2 regions of the Desulfovibrio mangrovi genome follow, and region 1 is predicted to be linked to the other one. Evidence: predicted binding sites of a transcription regulator. Region 1 holds the regulator's gene; the other holds the start of a gene.
The links. The regulator HrcA, encoded in region 1, represses chaperone genes, less so after heat shock. The targets are predictions, from matches to a motif close to TGTTAGCACTCNNNNNNNNNGAGTGCTAACA.
Positions count from the first base shown of each region.

Region 2: the regulator HrcA is predicted to act here: its motif matches at 5,866-5,896, upstream of groES (co-chaperone GroES).

Region 1 is NZ_CP104208.1:2,063,276-2,073,715, reverse strand. It holds gene mnmA (tRNA 2-thiouridine(34) synthase MnmA) at 1-701, opposite strand, end outside; gene gatA (Asp-tRNA(Asn)/Glu-tRNA(Gln) amidotransferase subunit GatA) at 810-2,273, opposite strand; gene gatC (Asp-tRNA(Asn)/Glu-tRNA(Gln) amidotransferase subunit GatC) at 2,294-2,578, opposite strand; gene N1030_RS09545 (penicillin-binding protein activator) at 2,652-4,700, opposite strand; gene dnaK (molecular chaperone DnaK) at 4,820-6,733, opposite strand; gene N1030_RS09535 (nucleotide exchange factor GrpE) at 7,172-7,747, opposite strand; gene hrcA (heat-inducible transcriptional repressor HrcA) at 7,785-8,831, opposite strand; gene N1030_RS09525 (peroxiredoxin) at 9,124-9,627, opposite strand; gene N1030_RS09520 (AsmA family protein) at 9,648-10,440, opposite strand, start outside.
Region 2 is NZ_CP104208.1:639,181-649,620, forward strand. It holds gene N1030_RS02970 (ATP-binding cassette domain-containing protein) at 1-547, shown strand, start outside; gene N1030_RS02975 (hypothetical protein) at 635-1,414, shown strand; gene N1030_RS02980 (substrate-binding periplasmic protein) at 1,523-2,263, shown strand; gene N1030_RS02985 (substrate-binding periplasmic protein) at 2,385-3,128, shown strand; gene N1030_RS02990 (hybrid sensor histidine kinase/response regulator) at 3,143-5,617, shown strand; gene groES (co-chaperone GroES) at 5,935-6,219, shown strand; gene groL (chaperonin GroEL) at 6,259-7,893, shown strand; gene N1030_RS03005 (Hpt domain-containing protein) at 8,035-8,358, shown strand; gene N1030_RS03010 (hypothetical protein) at 8,502-9,227, shown strand; gene N1030_RS03015 (FlgO family outer membrane protein) at 9,237-10,106, shown strand; gene N1030_RS03020 (class I SAM-dependent methyltransferase) at 10,314-10,440, shown strand, end outside.

The DNA of each region.
Region 1 (10,440 bases):
CCCTTTCTCTGCCCTTCGGTGTACTGCCACAATCCCGCATGGGTTCCCACCTTTTCGCCAGCTGTCGTGACAATGGGGCCTGCCCCTCGCAAGCTGGTTGCCCGGCTGCGTAGAAAAGCGCGATAGTCGTCATCCGGTACGAAGCAGATTTCCTGACTTTCACTGGGATACGGAGGCGTCAGCCCCCGTCGGGCCAGTTCCGCCTTTACGGCGTCCTTGGTCAGCTCTCCCAGCGGGAAGACCGCCCTCGCAAGGCTGGCGGCCGGTACCAGAGAAAGAAAGTAGCTCTGGTCCTTGTTGGGGTCATGGCCGCGTGACAGCACCCTGCCATACTTCGGATGATCGTGCAGAACGGCATAGTGTCCGGTGGCGATGCGCGATGCGCCGAGCTTCTCGGCCTCACGCCACAAGGCCCCGAACTTCATGCGGGCGTTGCAGAGCGCGCAGGGGTTGGGCGTGCGCGAACGGGCATATTCATCAAGAAAAGGCGCTACCACACACCGTTCAAACTCCTCATGCAGGTCCACGGCATGAAAAGGAACGTCCAGTTGTCTGCACATGGATGCCAATGCCTCTTCGCGTTCAGTGCTGCGGGGCAGAAAATGTGCGTGCAGGGCAAAGACGTCGTGTCCCTGTTCCTTCAGGGTCAGGAGGGCGAACATGGAATCCGTGCCGCCGCTGATGGCTACCGCTGTGGTCATGGTGCGAGTCCTGATGGGGTGATCGTGTATGGCTATTGTAAAGGAAACAGGCGGGGAAGCAATGGAGCTTTCCCGCCTGTTGTCTGTTTGCGTAACTAGCTGCCGGTACTAGAGGCCTGCGGGGGTACCGATGGTGGGGGTAGCCTTTTCGAGAACGCTCGCCACTGAGTAAAGGGTCGCTTCATCGAAGGCCTTGCCGAGCAGCTGCAGGCCCACGGGCATGCCGCTGTCCCTGCCGAGTCCCACAGGCAGCGACAGGCCGGGAAGTCCCGCAAGATTCAGCGAAATGGTGTAGATGTCCATGAGGTACATCTTCAGCGGATCGTCGGTCAGTTCACCCACCTTCCATGCGGTGACTGGCGAAGCGGGGCCGCACAGCACGTCGCACTGGGCAAGCGCCTGCTCATAGTCTTCGCGGATGCGGCGGCGCACCTGTGCCGCCTTGCGGTAATATGCGTCGTAGTAGCCGGAGGAGAGCACGTAGGTGCCCAGCATGATGCGGCGTTGCACTTCGTCGCCGAAGCCTTTGCTGCGGGATTTTACGTAGATGTCGAGCAACTCGGAGGCATCGGCATCGCGGTAGCCGTAGCGCACGCCGTCAAAGCGGGCGAGGTTGGAACTGGCTTCCGCAGTGGCCACAATGTAGTAGACCGCGATGGCGTAGGGAGAATGCGGCAGGGATACTTCCACGGGTTCCGCGCCGAGCTCCTTGAGGGTGTTCAGGGCGGAGGCGCAGGAGGCTTCCACTTCGGGGTCAAGCCCCTTGCCCCAGAATTCCTTGGGAAGACCGATGCGCAGGCCCTTCAGGTCTGCACGGCCCAGCGCGGCCAGATAGTCGGGAACGGCAAGGTCGGAGCAGGTGGAATCCTTGGGGTCGTGTCCGGCAATGACCTGCAGCATGCGGGCGTTGTCTTCCACGGTGCGGGTCATGGGGCCGATCTGATCCAGAGAGGAGCCGTAGGCGACCATGCCATAGCGTGAAACTCGACCGTAGGTCGGCTTCATGCCCACGCAGCCGCACAGGGACGCAGGCTGGCGGATGGAGCCGCCGGTGTCCGTGCCCAGCGAGCCGAAGGTCTGGGAGGCGGCAACCGAAGCTGCGGAGCCGCCGGAAGAACCGCCCGGTACGCGGGAGAGATCCCACGGGTTGCGTGTGGGATGAAAGGCTGAATTTTCGGTGGAAGAGCCCATGGCGAATTCGTCCATGTTGGTCTTGCCCACGATGACAGCTCCGGCTTCCTTCAGCTTGCGTACGGAATAAGCGTCGTAGAAGGGCTTGAAGTCGCCGAGTATCTTGGAGCCGCAGGTGGTAGGCACACCCTTGGTGCAGAGCACGTCCTTTACGGTGACGGGAACGCCCCAGAGCGGCTTGTCTGCATCGGGACCGGCCGCATCCATGGCCTTTGCGGCGGCAATGGCTTCTTCACGCTGCACGGAGAGCAGGGCCTGAATCTTGGGCTCGGTTGCGTCTATGCGATCAAGGCAGGAGGTGACAGCCTCTTCCGCCGAAACCTCTCGCGAGAGCAGCAGAGAGCGGACTTCTGAAAGCGATTTGGTGTACAGGTTAGACATTATACTGTTTCTCCGGCGTGTTAGACGATCTTGGGCACCACAAAGAATTGCCCGTCTGTCTGGGGGGCGTTGGAAAGAACGGCATTCCGTTCGGCGGTTTTGGCCGCCACGTCTTCACGCAGGACCGTGCTGTGCATGACAGGGCTGTAGAGCGGCTCCACGTCGCTGGTGTCCAGCTCGTTGAGCGTTTCCATGTAGTTGAGAATGGATTCGAACTGACCGGCAAACAGCGTCAGTTTGTCATCGTCCAGTTCAAGGCGCGCGAGTTTTGCTATTTCGGCAACCCGCTCGGGTGATATCTTCATGGAATGATCTCCTCGTATCCGTTATGCGCACCTGCACAACCGTTTGGCCGTGGGGTGCTGGCCTGTCGCCCTGTTATTGGGGCGATGCACCGGCCTTGATTTTGGTCTGATATTCTTCTTCCAGCATCTTCACGCGCTCTTCCTGACGCAGGCGGGCCTGCTCCAGCCGTTCGCGGAAGCGTTCCGGATCAAGGGGAGTGAAACCGGAGCTGGAAGGCGTGAACAGGAACATCTTCTGGGACGCACGGCCTTTTTCATTCCACCGGATGGGAGCGATGCTCCAGTCCATGGCCTGCGCCGTCTGTATGCGCTTGTTCATTTCCGTAGCGGAAAGGGCTTCTTCAGGAGAGCCGAGCAGCGAGGCAAAGCGGACGAAGTCGTACCCCAGCCCGACCCACAGGTCGGGTTTGCCGAGACCGGATTCGTCAAGGGTCTTGGCAAGGTTTGCCGAGGCAGTCGTGGGGGTGAAGGGATTCCACGAGCCGGGGAATACCGCCAGATGGAAGTAGCGGCTTTCAATATCCTTGGCGGAGGTGAGTCCCTGTTCCCACAGCGCTGAACCGAGGAATACCATGCGGGTTTCCTGATAGAAGAAGAAATGCGGAATAAGGCTTTGCATCTGCTGCCAGCCGTCAGGCAGGAACGCGGCCTGGAAAGGCGGCTGTGGCGGCATGGGGTCGTCTTCGCCGGGGCGGGGGGCCGGAACCTTGAGGAAGCTTCTGAGCGTTTTGCCCCAGGAAGCGGAGTCCTTGGGGGCATAGCTTGCGGTAGCCGCTGTGTTGATGCTCAGTTCGGCACCGGCTTCCTTGAACAGGCCGCTCATGCGCGAGCCGAACGGTTCGTCGGGATACAGAATGCCGTAATTCTCTATGCCCAGATCATTGCGGGCGAATTCGAGAACGGTGCGTACCTGGTCGCGCGGGCTGGAGAAGAAACGCCACGCCACTCTGCCTTCTTCGCCCTCGCCGAGCGAGGACAGGAAGGTGAAGAAGTTTCGATGGTTCAACTGCCCGTGGGATTTGATGTGATCAAAGGCATCCTTGCGCAGGGGGCCGCCCACGATGCTGATGCCCTTGGGCAGTCCGGCAAGTTTCTCTTCCCAGCCATCGGCAGCGGTGTTGATGACGGTTACGGAAAGGTCGTTGCCGGTTCGGGCAAGATCCCACTGGGCAACGCCTGCACCGCGCATGATCTTCCAGCCGATGTTGCCGTAAGGGCCGGTGAGGGGAAGTGCGAGTGCGATGCCTTGTACAGGCTGGCCAAACTCCTGCTCCAGCGGGCGCAGTACGCGCTCCACCAGCAGTTTGTCAGCAAAATGTCCTGCCTGACGCAGGCGCTGCAGGGCCTGAAAGGCCAACGGCCAGCTTTCGGTATCCGTGGCGGAGCGACGGGCCTTTTCCAGCAGGATGACGGAATAGGGGAAATTCAGTTCGTTTTCAGGGGTAAGCAGACCGGCAAGCATGGCGAGCGCTTCGGGTTCGGCCGTCTGCAGCTGGGAGAACAGGCGGTTTTCCAGAGTGCCTCTGTAGGCCTTGGCGCCGTCTGCGTCGGGGGCCTGCTGGTACAGGTTGGATAGGGTCTGCATGGCCCCGTAGGTATCCTTGCCGTCGGTCCACTCGCGGCTGGCAAGCAGCAGAGAGGCTTCAGTGCGGACAGCCCAGGAGCGCTCGGTGTCAACAGCCAGCGGAGCAAGCATGTCCACGGCCTTCTGGCGCGGCAGGTTGAGCATGCACTTGCTGAAAGCGTCCAGCCATTCAGTGGAGCTGTCAGCATCCGGTGCGAGGGTACGCCACTTTTCCAGTGCTTCCACTCCGAGGTTGTATTTGCCGTTGGCGATGGTGCTGAGGGCGAAATACTTCCAGGCTTCCTGCGCTTCGGACGGCGAAAGCTGAGGCAACTGCAATGTCCTGTCATACAAGGCTTCAGCACGCTGATAGTCGCCGATTGAGTAGGCCGCAAAAGCCTGTTCGGGCAGCGTCAGGTACCGGGCGTCTGACTGTGCAGGAACCACAACCGTCTTCTGGCAGCCTGCAAGCAGGGTGATGGCAAGGAGCAGACTCAGGACGGCAAAGAGCGGCAGCACGGAGCGCCGCAGGGAATTCAAGGCAGAGTATTTTTGCATAGTAGGTACCATAATGATTAAGGCCTGATCCGCCAAACAGCGAATCAGGCCAAGCTAATCATATACCGTTGCAATTGCAAGAGCGGGGTGTTCCGACTCCTGCATGCAGGCAGGGAGGCTTACTTCTTCACTTCGGTGTAGTCGGCGTCGACTACATCGTCGTCATCCTTGCGGGCACCGCCTGCATCGCCTGCGTCGGCGTGGGGTTCACCGCCCTGAGCGCCCTGAGCCTGCTGTGCGTAGAGCTGCTCAGCCAGCTTGTGAGAAGCCTGGGACAGTTCGTCGGTGGCCTTCTTGATGGCGTCGATGTCTTCGCCTTCCATGGCCTTTCTGAGCACTTCGATCTTGCTGTCGATATCGCTCTTCAGTCCTGCATCCAGCTTGTCGCCGAGGTCGTGGATGGACTTTTCGGCAGAGTAGATCAGGGTGTCGGCCTGGTTGCGGGCTTCGATGACCTGCTGCTTCTTCTTGTCTTCGTCAGCATGGGATTCGGCTTCCTTGATCAGGCGCTGAATCTCGTCTTCGGAAAGACCGGAGGAAGCGGTGATGCGGATGGACTGTTCCTTGCCGGTGCCGAGGTCCTTGGCGGAAACATGCACGATGCCGTTTGCGTCGATGTCGAAGCTGACTTCGATCTGGGGCATGCCGCGGGGTGCCGGAGGAATGCCGGTCAGTTCGAAGCGGCCGAGGGTCATGTTGTCACCGGCCATGGGGCGTTCGCCCTGCATGACGTGAATGGACACGGAGGGCTGGTTGTCCGCAGCGGTGGTGAAGGTCTGAGACTTCTTGGTCGGGATGGTGGTGTTGCGGTCGATCAGCTTGGTGAACACGCCGCCGAGGGTTTCGATACCCAGAGACAGCGGGGTCACGTCGAGCAGCAGAACGTCCTTCACGTCACCGGCGAGAATGCCGCCCTGAATGGCCGCACCCATGGCAACCACTTCGTCAGGGTTCACGGAACGGTTGGGTTCCTTGCCGAAGAACTCGGCAACCTTCTTCTGCACCAGAGGCATACGGGTCATGCCGCCAACGAGCACCACTTCGTCGATTTCCGCTGCGGAGAGGCCAGCGTCAGCCAGCGCCTTCTTGCAGGGGGCGATGGTGCGGTCGACCAGGCTCTCAACCAGCTTTTCCAGCTTGGCGCGGGAGAGCTTGAGCATGAGGTGCTTGGGACCGGTCTGGTCGGCGGTGATGAAGGGCAGGTTCACTTCCGCTTCCATGGAGGTGGAAAGGTCCTTCTTGGCCTTTTCAGCGGCTTCCTTCAGGCGCTGCAGGGCCATGCGGTCCTTGGAAAGGTCAATGCCGTGGTTCTCGCGCTTGAACTCGTCCACCAGGTAATTGATGATGGCAAGGTCGAAGTCTTCGCCGCCGAGGAAGGTGTCGCCGTTGGTGGCGCGAACTTCAACAACGTTGTCGCCAACTTCAAGGATGGAGATGTCGAAGGTACCGCCGCCGAGGTCGAATACGGCGATCTTTTCGTTGGCCTTCTTGTCGAAGCCGTAAGCGAGAGACGCTGCGGTGGGTTCGTTGATGATGCGCTTCACTTCAAGACCGGCGATACGGCCTGCGTCCTTGGTGGCCTGGCGCTGGGAGTCGTTGAAGTATGCGGGAACGGTGATGACCGCTTCGGTTACTTCTTCACCCAGATAGGCTTCGGCATCGGACTTCAGCTTGCCGAGGATCATTGCGGAAACTTCGGCAGGAGAATAGCTGCGGCCTTCGATTTCCACATGTGCGTCGCCGCCGTTACCGGCAACGATCTTGTAGGGAGAATGGTCGGCCCAGCGGGAAACTTCGGGAGAACTGAACTGGCGCCCCATCAGGCGCTTGATGGCGAAAACAGTACGCTCGGGGTTGGTAACGGCCTGACGCTTGGCAATGTCACCAACGAGGCGTTCCTTGTCGGTAAAGCCGACGATGGAAGGGGTGGTACGGCCGCCTTCAGGGTTGGTGATGCATTTGGGGTCCTTGCCTTCCATGATGTAGACACAGGAGTTGGTGGTTCCAAGGTCAATACCGATAATTTTGCCCATGTGCGATTCCTCCTAACGAGATGGTCACGAAATATGAGTGTAAATTCTACCTGATATATGAGCCGCTGCCGGGCGGCGCGGCGTCGTGTCAGCGTCGGGGAGAAACTAAGTTCGTTTTCGGGAGGGGCAAGGGGGAATGGTGAAATTTTTTACACAAGATGTTGCAACTTGTTGCAAATGCATGTTTTTCAGGGTTTTTCCTTGTTGCCCGTCCTTGTCGTATGTACAGGATTCACTTGAGCTTTTGGAGGCACTCCGGCCAACTTGGGGGGGCTTGCGTGCCCGGTGCGTAGGTTGCGCAGGTTGCGTACGTTGTTTGAGCTGCGTTGCAGCGAATCCCATGCCTGCATTGTCAGATCGACACCCGCTGGCGGCTGAGACAAAGAAAAAACGCCCGCACTGTATGCAGTGCGGGCGTTTCTCGGTTTCTTGTACCAGCTATTTGCCGGAGGAAATGACGACCTTGGCGGGGCGCAACAGGCGCTCCTTGAGACGGTAGCCTTTCTGCATGACCTGCTTTACGTGCCCTTCGGGCGTTTCGGGGCAGGGCTCCTGTCCTATGGCTTCGTGAATCTCGGGGCTGAATTCTTCGCCCTTGGTGCCGACCTGTACGAGGCCATGCTGGGCAATGGCGTCCAGCAGGAGCTTCTGGGTCATTTCCACACCGATGAGCATGTCCTTGCAGCCTTCCAGATTGCGGCCGTAGTCGATGGCGAGGCCCAGATTGTCCAGCGTGGGCAGCAGGCTGGAAAGAACGCTTTCTGCAGCGTACTTGGCCTGTTCTTCCTTTTCGCGCTGGATACGCTTTTTGAAGTTGTCCATCTCTGCAAGAGAGCGAAGGCGTGCTTCATCAGCGCTTACCTTCTCGTCACAGGCGGGGCAAACACGCGCCTTGCACAGTGCCACAAGCTCTTCATCAGTCAATTCGATGGTTCCCTGTTCGGGGGCGCTGGCCTTGTCTTTTTCAAGCTGCTCCGCGGCTTCCTCGCTCAGTTCAACCTTGTCTTTTACCATGGAAATAATCGCTCCTTAGAATATTCGCTTCGGTTTTCTAAGCGGAAAACCGGTCTTTCAGCAGGGTGGAAAGGGATTTGGAAATGCAGTCCACAACGGGGACGACTGTGCCGTAATCCATGCGCAGCGGGCCGATGACACTGACGACTCCGAGCGGCACGTCGCCGCCGTAGGGGGCGGAAATGACGCTGAGTCCGGCAAAGCTGTCTTCTGCCTCGGGCATGTCCGGTGCAATGGAAACGGAAACATCCGCACTGCGCATGGTGTTGTCCAGCAGTTTGAGCAGACGGGTGCGTTCATCCAGCAGGGCGAGCAGTTCCCGCATGCGGGCGGCATCGGTAAACTCCGCCTTGTCCAGCATGGTCAGGGTGCCCTCTACGAACAGTTGTCGTTCTTCTTCGGTTTCACCGGAGAAGGCGAGACGGGCAAGCCCCAGCGCCCGTGCGCAGAGTTTTTCCAGATGCGCTTCGGTGCGGTGCAGTTCGCGGAGAATGCGGCTGCGGGCTTCGGAAAATGAAAGTCCCGTGTAGTGGCTGTTCAGGTAGTTGGCAAAGTGGATAAGGTCGTCAGTGGTGACCTGTTCGTCCAGTTGCACCACGCGGCTGTGGACCATGCCGCCGTCCAGCACCAGTACGGCCAATATCAGCCGGTCGGCCAGCAGGGAGAAGTCCACGCGGCGCCAGCGTACATCGTTTCCGCCGGGAGCAAGGACCAGAGCCACCTCATGGGAAAGCGAGGAAACCATGGCCGTTGCCTGCTGGAGCATCTTGCTGATTTCCAGCCCCTGCAGGGTCAGTCTGGCCAGAATGCTGCTTCGTTCCTCGCGTGAGATGGGACGCATGCGCAACAGGGAGTCCACATACAGGCGGAATGCCTTTGCCGTGGGAATGCGGCCTGCCGAGGTGTGGGGCTGTTCCAGATACCCCTTGTCGGTCAGGTCGGCCATGGTGTTGCGCATGCTGGCTGCGGAAAGCTTGAGACGCGAGGCGTTGGCCACGGTACGAGACCCCACCGGCAGGGCCGTGGAAATGTAGGACTCGATGATCGTGGAGAGTACGTCCGTCTCGCGTTGTGCAAGGGTCATTCGTATTCGCTGCCCGTTCCGTATGAAGGGTTCCGGAGGGGACGGCCATGATTCGTCAGCCGTCAGCATTGTCCGCTGGCAGGATCAACATCCCGATGCCTGTGCCGCCATGCAGCACTGGGAAGGCGGTGGCGCAACAGGCCGTCATAAGGGAGCAATTTGCGTGCTCCGTCATACGGTCGTCGCTTCCCTCAAGACTTCACGGGTAACAACGGCCAACACCCATGTCAAGGGAAGGGGGGCGTAAAAGGAAGGGCGGGCTCTTGTAATATGCCGGAATGCACAGGTTTTTTTAGACGTGGGCCGTAAGGCTGCGGACAGCCTCCAGCGCTTCCTGCATGTGGGTATCGACCTTCTTTACGGGGCTGAAGACCTGCCGGATTACACCCTTAGGGTCAATGATGAAGGTCGAACGCACAATGCCCATGGACTCCTTCCCGTAGTTCTTCTTGAGCTGATACACGCCGTAGGCTTTGGCGGCCGAACGTTCAGGGTCGGAGAGCAGCTCAACGCCAAGCTGCTGCTTGCTGATGAAGCCCGTGATGGCCTTGCATGAATCGGGAGATACCCCGACTACGGTTGCGTTGCAGGCCGCGAAATCGGGAAGCAGGCTCGTGAAGCCTTGGGCCTCGCGTGTGCATCCCGGTGTGGAAGCCTTGGGATAGAAGTAGAGCACAAGCCATGTTCCGGCATAGCAGGAAAGGGGACGCGCCTCACCGTTCGCGTTTACGAGGTCGAACAACGGGGCCTTGTCGCCTGGTTGCGGCGTCTTGTGGTCCTGCGTCTGTGCTGTCATGGCTGTCTACCGTCCCGTAGTTATTGCTTGAACAGTTGCTGCAGGCCCTTGCCGAGTTGTTCAAGCGGATTCTGGGGCTTCTGGGATTCCTTCGTGGTGCCGTTCTGCTGCTTGTCGGTGGTGCTGGCTTCCTTGCCGAACAGGCCGGGGATGGGCAGCAGGTTCTGCACGTCCTTCAGGGTGTTCTTCAGCAGGAGAGTGGCATCAAATCCATAACGGGGGTTGGCAAGCGTTCCGGTGATTGTTACGGGCATTTTGGGAAGCCCTGCAACGCGCACAACGGCTTTGTAGTCGATCTTATCCTGATACAGATCCACATAGCCTGCGCCGGATCCCTTTATGTTGGGGGCTACCAAGGCCAGATCCTTGTTGGTGACGCGACCGGAGCGGACGACATAGCTGCCGGAAAGACGGTCGAAGCGCTGCTGACGCGCAGCCTCGTCTGCCTTGTCCACCTTGGTGTCTTTCAGTTGGGTTTTTGCATTGTCGGGCAGGATTTGCACGCCCAGCACGGCACCGTCCGTTACCGCGAACGAGCCCTTGCCGTTCAGGGTGGAGAGGATGTCGGACATGGTTTCGCCGCTGGCATCCAGACTGGTCTGCAAATTAGCCGTTCCCGTGGCGCGAGGCTCACCCATGAAGGTGGAGGTTATGGGGGCAAGCTGCAGGTCCTTCACGGCCAGCGTGAGACCTGATCTTGTGGTCTTGCCGCGAAGATCGGCAGAGATGTCGGCATCGTAACGACCTTCAAAGAGGTTTGCCGAGCATGGAGAAATCTTGATGAGGCCGTCCCGGGTCGTGGCTTTGATGTCT
Region 2 (10,440 bases), 1.4 Mb from region 1:
ACCTACCAACGATCTGGATATGGAGACGCTGGATCTGCTGGAGGAACTGATTGCAGGCTATTCCGGTACGGTGCTTGTGGTCAGCCATGACAGGGCGTTTCTTAATAATGTGGTGACCTCCACCCTTGCTTTTGAGGGCAACGGCCGTGTCTGCGAATATGTGGGCGGCTATGATGACTGGTTGCGCCAGCGTCCGGAACCTGTTGCGCAGGCGGTTCCCCGTGAATCTGCGAAAAAGGCTGCGTCCAAGAGTGCCGAGGAGGGGGGAGCAGGACGCCAGAAGAAGCTCTCCTTTAATGAGCAGCGCGAACTGAGCGCTCTTCGAGAGGAGCTGGAGGCGTTGCCGGCCCGGGTCGCGGCTTTGGAAGAAGAGCAGCATACGTTGGAGGCGGATATGGCAGATCCCGGTTTCTACACGCGCGATCCGCAGGGCTTTGCTGCGGCAACGGACCGTCTTCAGGAGCTGGAGATGGAGCAGCTTGATTTGCTCGAACGCTGGGAGGCAGCCGAGCAGCGTGTGGCAGAGCTTGAGCAATTCAGGGAGTAGCGGGGCTTAGACTGGTTATTGTTGTAATATAGATGTTTCTGTAATTGTCGTACCATCTCATGAACCCTTTTATATAAGGAGTATGGTATGTGGCACGACAAGAATGGAAATCCTATCCTTACGAATGGTTATCAGTCTGGCCTTTCTTTGGGCTCTTCGTTTGCAGTCCCTTCGGCAGCGGAAGAGCGGTATGTTGCCAAGTTCAGGAACCTTCAGTTCGAAAGGGAATCCCTGCACAACAACCTCTGCTTCGTTCCCATCAGTCTTGGGCAGGATTACCACGAGGGCAACAAGCTCGACTCAATTATGCGGCTTGTGGAAAAGACCTTCCGCGAGTGCGTCATCATCGTTTCGGATATGCTGCACAGGCATACGTTGCGTATTGCCGATCCGGAACTTTCTGTGGAGCGGGCCTTCGTCAAGTCCGTCAATGTGGGCAAGCGGTGGGTTGAGGAAAATGCCGGAGCGTGGGCCGGCCTTTCCATTCCCTATCGCCTTGTCTATTGGAGCGACCTGCTCGGCATGGAAGCCTATCCGGACCACCGGAAGCAGCTTGATGCCTTTTGTGGGCGTGACAGTGCGGCAAGCAACCTCGTGGATACCATGGTGAGTCACTTTGTTGACTCCGCCTGCCGGGAAGAAACGCCTGAAGAGGAGCGCGCACGGGTTGCGGTATTGAGCAGGGAATACCTGCTTGAAGAACATGCCATCCAGTTGCGAATGCTTCCTGAGATGTTCCCTGATCATCATTTCATCTATCCGCACACCAATCGGCTTGATCCTCTCATGGATTTCTATGAGCGGATGACAGGCAATGTCTGCCGGTGGCTTCGCGTGCGTATTAGCAGAAAGGGGAAGAGCGTATAGCGGGAGAGATGTGGCTTTTTTTTGACTCGGACCTGACAATCTAACTGATTGCCCATCTTTCATGAAGTGTTGTACGTTGTAACATCTGAATGAAAGGTGGGCTTTTTTATGCGAAGACTGCTTCTGCTGTTGGCATTGGTGGTATTCTTCCCCGGGGGGGGATCTGCTGCCGGCATTGATAAGGTGATAGTCGTGGGACCTTCGTGGGACCGTTTCACCAATATGGACGGAACAGGGCTGTATCATGAGATATTGAACGAGGTGTTTGCCCTGCACGGCATAACTGTCGTTCGCGAATATGTACCTTCCGAGCGGGCCTACGATCTTGTCAGAGCTGGCAGGGCAGACATGATGACCTGTCATGACGTGGCGAAAGCCCCCTTGCAACTGGCAAAATATCCTATGTTTGCCGGGCCTTACCATGTATTTTACAATAAGGAACGCGTTGGGGAGTGGAAAGGGGAGGAAAGCCTTCGTGACAAGGTCGTAGCCTGGCGAATCGGCTATTACACGGTAAAGAATTTTCCTGTTCCCATACAGCCAAAGGAAGTGAAGACGGGGACTTCTGCCCTCGGCATGGTGCTTCTCGGCAGAGCAGATTTTTATGTGGATGATCTGTCTTTTATAGATACGTCCATTAAGGAAAACAAACTTCCGTTCGATAGGGCAGACTATGATGTCCGCATGGCCGGATACCGCACCTACCATCCGGTGTTGTTGGAGTCTGAGCGGGGAGAGCGGATCAAGACATTGTATGATCAGGGCATGGAGCAGCTCATCCATAACGGAAAGCTGCGTGAGATCTTTGCCAAGTGGGGGTTTGAGTACCCGCCTTATACCATTGAGTAGGGCTTGGGGTGTGGACCCAGGGGCTTTAATCGCTTGGTGATAGGGTGCGACTGTGTTTGATCATGCCGTGGTGGTTGCTTGGCAGAAATGATTATATGGATTTATTGCCTCCGGGGGATTCATGAAGCGGTACGTGCTTTCTTTACTTCTTGTCCTGCTTGTTTCTTCGTGGGGACATGCTGCCGACTTGGGTGAAATAGTTGTTGTAGGTCCTTCATGGAACAAATTCACCAATCATGACGGCACGGGTCTGTATCATGAGATCCTCAACAAGATTTTTACGGAGCAGGGGGTGCCTGTCCGCCGCATTTATGTCTCTTCTCAGCGGGGAAACGACCTTGTTGCCGCCGGCAAAGCGGATATGATGACGTGCAGGGACCGCGCCCCTTCTCCATTGTTTCTGGCTCGCTATGCCATGTATGAAGGTGAGTTTCATTGCTTCTTCAATCTCAAACGGCAGGGCGTCTGGCAGGGGCCGGAGAGCATGGCAGGCAAGTCTGTTGTCTTCCGGCTCGGTTACTATGCCCCGAAGAATTTTCCTGAAGGTACAATCCTCAAGGAAGTAAAAACGGCAGATGCCGCTCTGGGCATGGTTGTTCTGGGGCGGGCAGACTTCTACATTGACGATCTGAATTTTATCAATGAGTCCGTCAAAGCGAGTACTGTTCCGTTCAGCAAGGACGATTACGATATTCAGGTGGCCGGGAGACGTCAGTATTTTCCAGTTCTTAGAGACTCGCTTCGCGGCAGACAGATAGAAGAGATGTATGCAAAGGGAATTGAGAGGCTTCATGCTTCCGGAGAGTTACAATCGATTTTTGAAAAGTGGGGATTCCCCTATCCTCACTACGAGTTTTCTGAATAGTTCCGGAGCGCTGCATGGCCGAAGCTAAACGCAGTCCTTTTTTCGTACCTATCAAGAACTCGGTGGCAACCTTGCTGTTACGCAAGGTGTTTTTGCTGTACGTGCTGGTCACGTGCCTGCTTACGGCAGGGCAACTGATCAATGAATACATCTCCACCCATGACAAAGTGACCCGGTCGATTGCCTCTCTGGAAACTGTTGTTTCCGAGGGGTTGGCTGCGGCCATTTATAATGTGGATGACTTGCAGATCCGTACCATCGTGAACGGCATGCTTGAGACGCCGGAACTGGTGGGAGTGCGCGTTGAAACGGAGTTTCAGGGGGCATTTGAAGCCAATTCGCTTGAGAGGCCCCTGCCGTTTGCCGCTCCTGCATTCGGCGAGAATGGCATGTTGCTTAATGTCGAAGGAACAGGAGAACGGGACAGCCTTTTCTGGAACACCTTCCCGATCATGTACATGGAATCGGGCGGGCAGCCCTATGTAATTGGGGCGTTAACGCTGTTTTCCAGTGAGAATATTGTTCTCAGCGAAGTGTGGGAAGATCTCATCATCATTCTCGTCAATGCCCTTATCAAGGCTGTTGCCTTGTGGGTTATCTTCCTCTGGTTTGCCCGCAAGATACTTTCCCGTCCGCTCGAAAAATTGACCAGCGCCACAGCCATGGTCAGCATGGATAATCTTGAGAGTATTCAGGTTGCCATGGAGTCGGATAGCCGCAACGAACTGACGGTTCTTGCGGAAGCCTTCAATGCGATGCTGGCCAATCTGCTCGTCATGCGTAAGGAGTCGGAGCGGCTTGCCGTAAGCTTGCAGGATGCCAGCCGCCAGATTGAGGAGTACAGCTGGTCGCTTGAAGACAAGGTTGAAGAACGGACCCGTCAATTGGATGAGAAGAATGCCGAGCTGCAGGTTGCCATCGACAAATTGCAGAAGGCCAAGGAGCAGGCGGAGTCCGCCACGCGTTCCAAAAGCCAGTTCCTCGCCACTATGAGCCACGAAATCCGCACCCCCATGAATGTCATTCTCGGAATGGCGGAGGTGTTGACCGAGGCAGAGCTTTCAAGAGAGCAACAGGAAAATGTGAAGGTGCTGCGCCAGGCTGGTGAGGGACTTATGGAACTCATCAACGACATTCTGGATCTCTCCAAGGTCGAGTCCGGCCAGTTCATGCTGGAGCATATTGAATTCGATCTGCAGAAGGTGGTGGACAAGACGCTCAGATCTCTGGCTGTGCGGGCGCATGAGAAAGGACTGGAAATTGGATGGCGTCTGGCTCCACACGTGCCGCATCGGTTGAAGGGAGATCCCACGAGGCTGCGTCAGGTTCTGATCAATCTGATCGGCAACGCGGTCAAATTCACAGAGCGGGGCGAGGTCATTCTTGAGGTGAATGCCAATCCGGACAGTATGGATCCGGGCAACCTTCTTTTCACGGTCCGGGACTCGGGGATTGGTGTGCCTCCTTCCCTGCATGGCAGAATATTCGAGACCTTTTCGCAGGCTGATTCCTCGACGACGCGAAAGTTCGGTGGAACCGGACTTGGTCTGGCTATCTGCCGCCATCTTGTCAGTCTTATGGGCGGGCATATCGGGGTGGAAAGCGATGGGTTTTCCGGCTCCATTTTTTCTTTCACGGCCAACTTTGAAGTCTGCAGCAGGCAGCTTGCAAAGACCAAAGGGGCGAAGACCGTGGCCGGCAAACGTGTGCTTGTGGTAGAGCCCCACGTCTTTACCCGCAGCTTGCTGCATGAATATCTGGAAGATTTTGGTGCAGCCGTGGAAGTGCTGGGCAGTCTGGAGGGGGCGGCCGTATGCATTCGGGAACTTGCGGCACAAGGGCGCCCCGTCGAACTGGTTGTGACGGTTCTGCCAAATGAACGGGCAGAGGTGGGAGGGCAGAGCGTCGCTTCGTATCTGGGAGCACTGGTGGATGAAGGCGTACGGCGATCCGTGTTGCTTTGTACGCTTGGATGCGGGGTCGGAGCAGTTCCTGGCGGGCTTTACTATACTTCTTTGGTAAAGCCGATTGCTCCGCATTCGCTTGCCGAGGCGCTGGATGAGGTGCTGGCTTCAAAAGCGGAACCGGAAGAGCCTGCTTCGCATGCAATGGGGGATGGCCGCGCTCTGCGCATTCTGCTCGTGGACGATTCTCCCAATAACCGCATGGTGGTGGAACTGTTCCTGCGCCGAACTCCTCACGAGCTTGTCATGGCGGAGAATGGTCAGGATGGGGTGGACCGCTTTGCGAATGAATTCTTTGACGTGGTGCTCATGGATATTGAAATGCCGGTCATGGATGGTCTGACAGCAACATCACGTATCCGTGAATTGGAGCGGCAACGGGGAGGGGGGCAGGTGCCCGTCATCGCGCTTACTGCCCATGCCCTTGAGGAAGAGAAGAAAAGGGCTTTTGATGCCGGCTGTACCGGATTCTTGACCAAGCCAGTGCATAAGAATGTTTTGCTTACAGAATTGTCGCAGCTGTAACGGTTTGATATTTTTATTTTTTACAAAAAAAATGAAAAAAAATGCACTTGCCCCCTTTTCAAGGCGGAAAAGTGATTTATTATCCCGTCAGCGTTCGGGAAGCTTATTCCCGACGTTGATTTCTCCCGCTTTTTCAGCGGGTATTTTATGTACATAACTTGCGGTGCCCGTTCCGCTGTATGCGGAACCTGCCTTTGAAAAGACCATGTGTTGCAAGCGGGGGCAGGAAGGGGTATATATCCGCGCGGTATTGGCACTCGACTCGTTTGAGTGCTAACAGAAAAGTCGAATATGAAAAAATGTTGGAGGGTTATAGTATGAATCTGAAGCCTTTGAGCGATCGCGTTCTGGTTAAGCGTCTTGAAGCCGAAGAAAAGACCGCCGGTGGTCTTTACATTCCTGATACCGCCAAGGAAAAGCCCTCTCGTGGCGAAGTCGTTGCGGTAGGCCCCGGTAAGGTTGAAAACGGCAACACCATTGCCATGACCGTTGCTGTCGGCAATGTTGTTCTCTTCAACAAGTACGCTGGTACCGAGATCAAGATCGACGGTAACGACTTCCTCGTAATGCGCGAAGACGACATTCTCGCCATCATCGCCTAACTTACCTCATTTCGCTTATATTTCAGGAGGATTATACTCATGGCTAAAGAGATTCTTTTTGACGCAAAGGCACGTGAGCGCCTTTCCCGCGGTGTAGATAAGCTTGCCAACGCCGTTAAGGTTACCCTTGGACCCAAGGGCCGTAACGTTGTTATCGAAAAGTCCTTCGGCTCCCCCGTTATCACCAAGGACGGCGTTTCCGTAGCCAAGGAAATCGAACTGGAAGACAAGTTCGAAAACATGGGCGCCCAGATGGTTAAGGAAGTTGCCTCCAAGACTTCCGACATCGCTGGCGACGGTACCACCACCGCTACCATTCTTGCTCAGGCTGTTTACAAGGAAGGCGTGAAGCTCGTTGCTGCCGGCCGTAACCCAATGGCCATCAAGCGCGGCATCGACAAGGCTGTTGAAGCCCTCGTTGTCGAACTGAACGCTCTTGCTAAGCCCACCCGCGACCAGAAGGAAATCGCTCAGGTTGGCACCATTTCCGCCAACTCCGACACCACCATCGGCAACATCATTGCCGAAGCCATGAACAAGGTGGGCAAGGAAGGCGTTATCACCGTTGAAGAAGCCAAGGGCCTCGAGACCACTCTCGAAGTTGTTGAAGGTATGCAGTTTGACCGCGGCTACCTGTCCCCCTACTTCGTAACCAACGCTGACAAGATGATCGTGGAAATGGATTCTCCCCTGATCCTCATCTGCGAAAAGAAGATTTCCAACATGAAGGACATGCTCCCCGTTCTGGAGCAGGTCGCCAAGATGAGCAAGCCCCTCGTCATCATCGCTGAAGACGTAGACGGCGAAGCTCTTGCCGCTCTGGTTGTGAACAAGCTGCGCGGCACCCTGCAGGTTGCAGCCGTAAAGGCTCCCGGTTTCGGCGAACGCCGCAAGGCCATGCTGCAGGACATCGCCATCCTCACCGGTGGTCAGGTTGTTTCCGAAGAAATGGGCGTCAAGCTCGAGAACATCACCGTGGCTGACCTCGGTTCCGCCAAGCGCGTGGTTGTTGACAAGGAAAACACCACCATCGTTGACGGCGCCGGCAAGGGCGAGGACATCAAGGCTCGCGTGAAGATGATCCGCGCTCAGGTCGAAGAAACTTCTTCCGACTACGATCGTGAAAAGCTGCAGGAACGTCTGGCCAAGCTGGTTGGCGGCGTTGCCGTGATCAACGTTGGTGCAGCTACCGAAACCGAAATGAAGGAAAAGAAGGACCGCGTTGAAGACGCCCTGAACGCTACCCGCGCTGCCGTTGAAGAAGGCATCGTGCCTGGCGGCGGTACCGCTCTGGTTCGCGTGGCCGCAATCCTCGACGACATCAAGCCCGCTGACGACGACGAAGCTTCCGGCGTTGCCATCCTGCGTCGCGCCATCGAAGAGCCCCTGCGTCAGATCGCTGCCAACGCTGGTTTCGAAGGCTCCATCGTTGTGGAAAAGGTTCGCGACGGCAAGGACGGCTTCGGCTTCAACGCTGCTACCGGCGAATACGAAGACCTTATCAAGGCCGGCGTTATCGATCCCAAGAAGGTTACCCGCATTGCACTGCAGAATGCTGCTTCCGTAGCTTCCCTGCTGCTCACCACCGAGTGCGCCATTGCCGAGAAGCCTTCCGATAAGCCCGCTGCTCCGGCTATGCCCGGTGGCATGGGCGGCATGGGCGGCATGTACTAAATCGCCGTCTGGCAAATCTGCCTCTTTGGGCCGGAGTTTTCTCCGGCCCTTTTTTTTATCCAAAAACTGAGCTATGCATTGTTCTGTGTAAGGTGATTTGATGAAGACACACGTTTTTGGGGAATGGCAAAGGAGTCCTGAATGGTTTTGAACAGGCAGGGGGCGATGCGCATGTTGGGTATCGACCCGGAATCGTATGATGAGTTGCTAGCCATTATGCGCAGCGAGTTGTGCAATTGGTTGGACTATTTCAGTGAAACTGGGGGAAATGGGCTGGATGTCATGCGTTCGCGTGCGCATCGGCTCAAGAGTGATGCCGCCAATATCGGTGCGGAGAGGGTGCGGCATACTGCGCGGGCTTTGGAGCAATCCATCCGTGAAGGACAGGATGAGGGTTCGGTGGAACACTTCCGGCGCGTTCTGGTGCAGGATCTGCGCGACCTTCAGCGTGAGATCGGTCCATAGAAAGCGTCTCGGTTCAGCATAATACCGTCACCCCCTAAAGGGATGGGGGCATTTTGACGATGAGGGAGTGTAGGACTGCAGAAGACTGTCTTCTGCCGCGCCTTCCCGATAATCAGAATGGACCATGAGCAGGGGAACGGGCCATGAAATATATGCACTTCCGGCATAAGGCGCTTGCTGCCGCACGGCTGGCGGTGGTGCTTGCACTGGCTGTGTCGCTTTCGGCGTGCGCGCTGTATCGTTCGCAGCTGCCGGTCGCGACGACATATGAGGCGGAATCGCAATACAAGATGCAGTCGGCGGGGCACTGGCAGGTGCTTGCTTCAGACGTGGCAGACAGGATATTCAAGGCAATTGAGGATCGTGACGATCTGCTCATGAAACCCCTGTATATGGAGCCGCCCAACAGCAGGCCTTTCTCTCTGGGCTTTTACAAGCTGCTGACTTCCGAGCTTGTTTCGCGCGGCATACAGGTTTCTCTGGAACGTGAAAGCGATGTGGTGGATGTGGAGTACGACGTTCTTGCGGTTCTGCACAATGATCGCATGCAGCGTCCGCCCATTGGCACCTTCACGGCCATCAGTACGGGAGTGAGCGCTGCGCGTGCGCTGAACTCCATGGCGGAATGGATTCCTGCCGCCATAGGCGCTGGCGTACTTGCCGACTTTGCCAGCGGCGCCGTCACCTCCACTTCCAATCGCGAAGTTCTTATCTCCGTGTCCATGTCCTACAACAACAGGTATGTGGTGCACACCTCCTCAGTCTATTACATCAACGATCCTGACTATGAGCAGTTTGTGGACCCCATGGCCCGCGGGCACTACGTGCAGGAATTCAAGCCCCGCCCCGTGCGGGTTACGGCCCAGTAGGAGGAGAGCATGAAACGTCTTTCTCTGTTGTTGGTGCTGATTCTGCTCCTGCTGAGTGTTGTTGCCGCAATGGCCGGACCGGGCGCCATACCGAGACAGCCCGCGCAGATTGAAGCTTCGCTGGCGGCGTTTCCTCAGGGTTCGCTGTTGACCGGCACCAGTCAGATGGCTGCGGATGCGCTGCATCAGGTCATGGCGGGGCGTGTAAGCAAGGATAGTCCCGTTCTCGTTACTGCCATGGTGGAGCTTGATGATTTGCAGAAAAGCTCCACCTTTGGTCGTGTGGTGATGCAGCAGGTGGGGTCCCGGCTGAGTCAGTACGGGTATCGTCTTGTCGAATCCCGTTTGGGTCAGAATATGATCATCCGTCCCCGTGAAGGGGAGTTCATGCTGACCCGTGAGGTTGCCCGTCTGATGCAGACCCAGTATGCCGCACAGGCCGTACTGGTGGGCAGCTATGTTGAGACGCCTGTGACCGTGTACTGTTCGTTGCGCCTTATCCGGCTCGATGACGGAGCGGTTGTGGGAGCGTATGAGTATCAGCTGTCAAACAGCGGCGAGGTACGCAGTATGCTGCGTAAGGAGAAGAAGTCTCCTGTGGATGTGGATCCGGCGTGGAACGAGTTCTCGCGCAGGCAGGCAGCCTACACGCCCAACGGCGCGGCCTTGCCGCCCGTGCAGAACTTTGCGCCACAGCGTGCGGATGTCCCCGTTTTTCAGGGGAACACCTTCCAGGGGGGGGGAGCAGGGCGGCAGCCTGCCGGGCCGATGAATGCTCCGGTTATTACGCCGCCTCAGCGGGTGATCACGCCTACGCCTCCTTTAGGGGCAGCGGATGCTCCGACGCCGCTTGGTCCACCTGAGCCAGCCATTCGATGATACAGCCTCATGGTAAGCACCCCTTAAGGGGTGCTTTTTTATTTTGTTGCGCCGACCTGCTGTGCTAGAGGGATGTGAGCTTTTACTTTTACTATGGATTCAGTTTCATTTAGCTGGATGCTAACAACTAGGGGGTAGCCCATGTCTTTTATCCATTTCTTTTCTCGGCAGGCCCGCAGGCCCTCCGGGCTGTTCGGGAGGTTTGTCATGTCCCGCGTGTTCGACAGGGGGAATGCCGAGTTGAACGCCTTTGTCAGAGAACTGGTAGATCCGCAAGCCAATGATCATATTCTCGAGATTGGTTTCGGAACCGGCAGGCTGCTGCATGAGCTTG